Regions from separate parts of the Eremococcus coleocola ACS-139-V-Col8 genome, predicted to be linked through region 1. Evidence: predicted binding sites of a transcription regulator. Region 1 holds the regulator's gene; each other region holds the start of a gene.
What was found. The regulator Rex, encoded in region 1, represses fermentation and respiration genes when NADH is low (regulators of the CRP and FNR family bind a similar motif). The targets are predictions, from matches to a motif close to TTGTGAANTANTTCACAA.
Positions count from the first base shown of each region.

Region 2: a site for Rex is predicted at 1,540-1,557, ahead of HMPREF9257_RS00035 (NAD(P)H-dependent flavin oxidoreductase). Genes of this name have one in related genera too.
Region 3: a site for Rex is predicted at 1,074-1,091, ahead of HMPREF9257_RS01730 (class II fructose-bisphosphate aldolase). Genes of this name have one in related genera too.

Region 1 covers NZ_AENN01000017.1:59,079-61,354, reverse strand. Annotated here, with positions in the region: gene HMPREF9257_RS07035 (MBL fold metallo-hydrolase) at 1-544, shown strand, start outside; gene HMPREF9257_RS07030 (redox-sensing transcriptional repressor Rex) at 925-1,578, shown strand; gene HMPREF9257_RS07025 (helix-turn-helix domain-containing protein) at 1,655-2,276, opposite strand, start outside.
Region 2 covers NZ_AENN01000001.1:6,451-8,726, forward strand. Annotated here, with positions in the region: gene HMPREF9257_RS00030 (MFS transporter) at 1-261, opposite strand, end outside; gene HMPREF9257_RS00035 (NAD(P)H-dependent flavin oxidoreductase) at 405-1,349, opposite strand; gene HMPREF9257_RS00040 (mechanosensitive ion channel domain-containing protein) at 1,633-2,276, opposite strand, start outside.
Region 3 covers NZ_AENN01000006.1:35,952-38,227, reverse strand. Annotated here, with positions in the region: gene HMPREF9257_RS01735 (triose-phosphate isomerase) at 1-193, opposite strand, end outside; gene HMPREF9257_RS01730 (class II fructose-bisphosphate aldolase) at 205-1,044, opposite strand; gene HMPREF9257_RS01725 (sugar-binding transcriptional regulator) at 1,205-2,140, shown strand; gene HMPREF9257_RS01720 (hypothetical protein) at 2,201-2,276, opposite strand, start outside.

The DNA of each region.
Region 1 (2,276 bases):
TGGTTTAACTGCCCTAAAAGATGGGGAAATAGTTTCTAAGTTCCCAAATGCAAAAATTTATGCTGAAGCCCGAGAATGGTATGACGTCCGCCATCCTAATTCACGGACTAAAAATACTTATTTAGACTTTAATTGGAAACCTGTCCAAGACCAAGTTGAAACCTTTGAAGACCACCTGTCTTTAGCGGATGGAGCTATTGAAATGTTCCATGTGGGTGGTCATTCACGCGGCCAATCTGTTGTTCGTTTACACCAAGATGGCGACTATATGATTCAAATGTCAGATCTCTTCCAAACTGTCGCCCAAAATAACCCTGGCTGGGTCACAGGAGTGGATGATTATCCAATGGATGTCATTTCCTCCAAAGAAAAATGGTTTGAAGAAGGGATTAAACATAATTATAAATTTTTTCACTATCATGATCCTTACTATACTTGGATTCAATACAATCCTGATGGTAAAGGCTATGCTGACTTTCAAAAACGGAGTCGAAAACCTTTAATTGAGTGGACAGATGATTTGAAGGATCCGGCTGCTAAATAAGTAAAGATTATTAACTAAGTAGGTATAAATTTAAGGAGTGGGACAGATGTCTCACTCCTTTTTTATATCAACTTACTTAAAGTATGGGATAATAAGATAAAAAAACAAAAAATTAAAATATAATGTGAATAAATCACAAAAAGCAAATTTTATTGAGACTTCTATCATAAAAATATTGCTAGCGGTTTCATTCTTGTTAATTATAGCTTAATGATTATGAAAACTATAGGGGCCGTTTTCACATAAAAATTGTGAATAATCAGAGAATAAGGTTGTAAATTCACAAAAAATTAGTTATTATAAATTTATGGTAGTTCAACTATTAATCTGAATAATCAAATTATTTTTAAAATATTAAATTGTGAAAGAAGGTTCATAATATGGTAAAACCTATTCCGCGCGCAACTGCTTTGCGCTTACCTATTTATCATCGTTACTTACGTTTTTTACAAAATTCTGGTAAAAAAAGAGTTTCATCAACTGAATTGAGTGAAGCTGTCAAAGTAGATTCAGCCACCATTCGGCGCGATTTTTCTTATTTTGGTGCCTTAGGTAAACGGGGCTACGGCTATGATGTTGACTATTTAATTGATTTCTTTACCCGAATCCTTAACCAAGATCGTCTAACCTCTGTCGGTTTAGTTGGGGTGGGTAATTTAGGGAATGCTCTCTTAAATTATAATTTCCGTAAAAACCACAATATTCGTATTTCAGCTGGTTTCGATATTAATCCTGAGATTGTAGGGACGATCCATTCAGGCGTGCCTATCTATGCCATGGATGAATTGGAACAACAAATTCAAGACCAACAGATTGAAATCATGATTGTAACAGTTCCGCAAGAATATGCCCAAGATGTGGTTGGCCGCCTAGTGACTTCGGGTATTAAAGGTATTTTGAACTTTACTCCTTTACGTTTCCAAGTCCCAGAAAATGTGGTCGTGCAAAATGTCGATTTAACCAATGAATTACAAACTTTGATTTACTTTATTGATAATAATATTCATGGCAACGGTGAATTACCTGAGATTTAGATAATTTATAAGAATAAAAATAGTGGGACTAGGCAAAAAGGCCTAGTCCCACTATTTTTTCGTTCAGACAGAATCTTTAACGTTTTTTACTGAAGCTATCACCAATTAATTCAATGACCCCTGAAAAGGCACCCGCAAATGGCCAAATGACCCAGGACCAAGCCCAATTATCTGTATAAAGGGAATAGGCGATGTAGACCATAGCAATGAGTGTCCAGTAAGCACCAAAGATAGGGCCGGACCAACTTCTACGGCGTTTACTTTCTAGTGAATAATCTTCTTCTTGCAAGAGTTGATCATAGGCTTCCCGTTGGTCGAGTGTCTGGACGATTAAATTGACCCCGATTGCTACTAGAGCTAAGGTCATAATAATAAAAATACCCACATTTGTTTTAGCCTGATCAAAGAGTTCAATCATCAGAATTGGGATAGCCGAAACAATACACAAACCGATACCTAGGATGAGTCGAAAAACATATTGGTCGTGGCTTTTTTCTTTCAGGTCACGAGCTAGGTTAGTCACCCCATATTCGGTATCAATCATTTCTTTTTCTAAGAAATCAAACTTAGCTACTTTCTGATTGGCAAAAATAATTAACCCAACCCCTATCGCAACTGCTAGTAAGAGAGTAGCCACTCCAATGAGGGTAGCCATATCTTCACTGAGAGGGAAGTTTTCTGTTTCCGCGCCGAGGGCT
Region 2 (2,276 bases), on a different contig from region 1:
CAGGAAAAGTAAATTAGCCGTGATAAAAAGATTTCTAATAGAAAAATTTCTGACTAAGTAAGCAAATGAAGGTACGACAATTGAAACTGCTAATAGATAGGCAGTAGTCACCCATTGGACCTGACTTGCTAATAAATTGAATTGAGACATTAGTAAAGGAAAGGTAACATTCATTGAGGTTTCAACTAGAATACCTCCAAAGCTCATTACAGCTGTCATTATAACCGCTGGAATGACCCGCCATTGTTTAGTTTCAGACATTAATATTTTACTCCTTGCATGATAAATTACATTAGCTCTTATTTTACCTAAATATTACTATCCTATCAAATTAAAGAGTATAAATGTAAAAAAATAAAAACAACCGAGCTCTTAGGCCCGGCCGTTTTTTAGAAGGCTAAATATTAGATTTTTTTACTTTGTAAGCTATCAATAACTTCGTTAGCTTCAGCAAACATTTCTTCAATAATTTGTTTAACTGGTTTTACTTCTTTAATAATACTTGCGATTTGACCATAAGTAACAATTTCGTTTTCAACATCACCAGTTGATGCAGCTTTAACTAATGAAGGGATAGTATAAGCTTCTAATTTTTGGAAAGTCATACCTTCTTCTTTATCCATAGCGATATGTTTTGGAGCAGCCGCATTCTTTTCAATACGCATTGGCGCACCAGAATTGCTACCTGATAATACAGTTGCTGTATCATTTGCTTTAACTACGGCTTGTTTGTAGTTATCATGAATTGGAGCTTCAACAGACGCTACGAAGGCAGTACCAACTTGAACCCCGTCAGCACCTAAAGCATAGGCTGCAGCCACACCATGACCATCTGCAATACCACCTGCACAAACAACTGGAATATGATCAACCGCTGCAACAGCTTGTTGGCAAAGTGTAAATGTAGTAGCCGTACCTACGTGTCCACCTGCTTCAGTACCTTCTACAACAACCCCATCAGCACCATTGTCTTCCATTTTCTTAGCCACACGGCCAGAAGGAACAACTGGGAAGATAATACCACCAGCATCATGAATTGGTTTGATATAAGGAACTGGGTTACCAGCGCCAGTGGTAAAGAATTTAACGCCTTCTTCTAAGAAAATAGGAATAATATCATCAGCGTTACCAGTAATAATTGCAACGTTGGCACCAAAAGGTTTATCAGTTAATTCTTTGATTTTACGGATATCTTCACGTACTGCTTCAGGTTTAGCACCAGCAGTTGCTAAAATACCCATACCACCTGCATTAGAAACTGCAGCAACTAATTCTGGACGAGAAACCCCACCCATAGCTCCACAAAAGATTGGATATTGAATACCTAACATTTCAGTTAAACGACCCATTATAACATCCTCCTAAAAATTTATTTAAATCCTAGAGTGACAACAACATTGAAACCTGAGGAGTAAATATATATGTTATTCACTTCACAATAAAATCATACCACCATTATGAAAGCGTGTCAATTTATTTTGTGAATTTTTCACTTATCTTTATTAATAGCATTTTAAGAAATTTTAATAGATAATTATTTTGTGTAATGATTTACAATTTGTTAACAATTCGGCTGGTTGGATAAGCCAAATCTACTTGATCATGACTGGCTATATATTCCAATACCTCTTCCTAAATATTATTTTCAATTTCTCGTCGAGTTCGAGGATCACAAAGAAAACGCATGGTTAAGTTTACACCAGACGGTTCTACTGTGGTATACACGATTGGTGTAAAATTATTATAATAGATCATATACTTTCGGGCAGCATTCTTAACTTCTTGTTCTGCATCCGCTGAAAAACGTAAAGCGTGATGATCAACAATTGCAGAAAAATCTGTCTTAGCTTGGCGCCAGTCTGATTCGAAAGTTAGCACTATCGATAATTCATTCCAAATATAAGCAAAGCCCTTGATATCATTAATTAAGGGGTATTGAAAGATAAAGCGGTTAGGGATATCAATGATAGAACCTGTACTCTGTCCCCCTTTATTTGAATCATACAACTGAACTAATGAAAACTGAAACAGTCGAATATCAATGACATCTCCTTTTTGACCATTGATTTCAATCCGGTCCCCCATCCAAAAAGGACGCCGAATAATAATAAAAAGCCACCCGACCATGTTAACAATAATGTCACGTAAGGCAACAGCTAGACCCGCAGAGAATAAACCTAAGAAGGTTGAAATAGAGCCTACCCTACGAAACCAGATAAAAATTAAGGCAAAAACAAAAATAATAGACCCAATATAATTGACCGTCTTACGGCTAC
Region 3 (2,276 bases), on a different contig from region 1:
GAGCTGATACAATAATATGGTTGGTCGCTTGCTTGATTGCAGAGATATCTGCAAATGGAGCTGTTACAAAAACAGTGATTTCAGGATGTTGCTCTGCCGCCTTGTCTGCAACTTTAGCTAATTCGAGTAATTCTTTTCCATAAAGATAAGACTTTGGATTAAAAATAAAAAATGGCGTATTAACGTTCAACATAACAAAACCTCCTAGGATTTAAATGCTTGAGTGTGGAAAACATCGTAATAATGATTTAATACCTTCTTCATTCCTGCATTAGCTAAGTTCTTAACATCGATATAGTTTTCATAGCTACCTTGGTTAATTTCTTTGAGGGCACCATTCAAGAAATCAGTATAAATATTAATTTTAGCGATGCCATTTAGGGCACATCTTTCTAGGTTAGCATCACCTGAAGAAGAACCGCCATGTAAAACAAGGGGTATCGAAGTAAGTTTATCCACTTCTGCAAGCCGTTCAAAATTAATCTTTGGTTCTCCTTTATAGTTACCATGAGCAGTACCTATTGAAATCGCTAGAGAATCTACTCCAGTTGCGTCAACGAATTCAATGACATCATCAACTTCTGTATAAATAGAATCAGTAATATATGAAGACTCAGAGTAGTCATTAGCCCCAACATGACCTAATTCTGCTTCAACTGTTACATCTTTGGTGTGAGCGTAATCCACTACTTCTTTGGTCACCTTGATATTTTCTTCAAATGGTTTTTGAGAGGCGTCAATCATGACAGAGGTGAAGCCAAGGTCAATGGCTTTGAAAATATAATCTTTATCAGCGCCATGATCTAAGTGTAAGACAATTGGAACTGAAACTTGTTCACCTAGTAATTTACCGATAACAGCAGCTTCTTCTAAAGATAGAATATCTTTATGGGATTGAGCGAATGGTAAAATTAAAGGTAAGCCTCTTTCTTCTGCTGTGGTCACAAAGACTCTAGCGGAATCTAAATCAATAAAATTAGTAGCCGGGACTGCAAAATGGTTTTCTTTAGCGTAGAGCAATAATTCTTTGGAATTAATTAACATTATATGACCTCCTTTTTTAGGTACATTCTTAGTGTAAGTATTCACTACCATGTTTTCAAGATATCTTCTCCATTTATTTTTTGTTTTAGACATTTGTCAAAAAAATATGTATTATATAAATTAATCGTTAAAATTTTTGAACAAAAGTAAAGGAGAAAGTATGTATAACCGGGATGATTTATTAGTGAAAATTGCTATATTATATTATGATGCGGAAATGACCCAGAAACAGATAGCGGAAGAACTTAATATGTCACGGGCCACCGTAAATTCTCTCTTAAAAGAAGCAAGAGAGAGAGGAATTGTTTCCATTACGATTAGGCAATCGACAATGTCTACAGTTGAACAGGCAAAGTTTATTGAGAATAAATATAATATCCAGACCGTTTTAATTACTGAAGCAAATGGGTCTATAGCTGAAAGAAAAAGAGAGGTTGGACGTTTAGCTGCTGAGTTTATTGAAGAGAAGCTTGGTTCAATTAACAGCTTAGGCTTAGGTTGGGGGACAACTATGTATGAGTTTGTTCAAGCAGCTTCATTTCTGAATATTCCAAATCTTGATATTGTGCCTCTGATTGGTGGGATAGGAATTCAAGATATAAAGTATCATTCTAATCATTTAGCATTTCAGTTAGCTGAAAAATATCAATGTAAGGTTAATTATTTTTATGCGCCTGCTATTGCTGAAAATCAAAGAGTTTATGAATCTTTTAGTGAAACCGAGTTTGTCAAATTAATCATTGAAAAGGCCAAGAATGTGGATCTTGCATTAATTGGGATTGGAAATCCGATTGAATCTTCCACCTATCGTCGTCTCGGTTATATTAGTGAAGCTGAAAGAGAAGAAATTTCAAATCATGGAGCAGTAGGGGACATACTTGGAAATTTCTTTGATCAGTATGGAAACAAGGTGAATACCTCGGTTTCAGATCGGATGATTGGGGTTAGTTTAAATGATTTAGAGTTGATGAATCGGACTTTTCTTTTTGGTGTGGGAAAAGAGAAAATTCCTAGTTTTAAAGCACTATTGAACAAAGGATTTGTTGATTATATTGCGATCGACAAGGAGATTGCTGATGCCTTATCTAAAGATTAAAAAAAGACCATAAAGGTCTTGAGTAACGACTATTCATTAAGAATAGTCTAATAGTTTACTTTAGACCCTTATGGTTTTTTTCTGCGAGTTTTGTTTTTTAATACGGTTAATTAATTCAGTATCATTCTTGTAATTA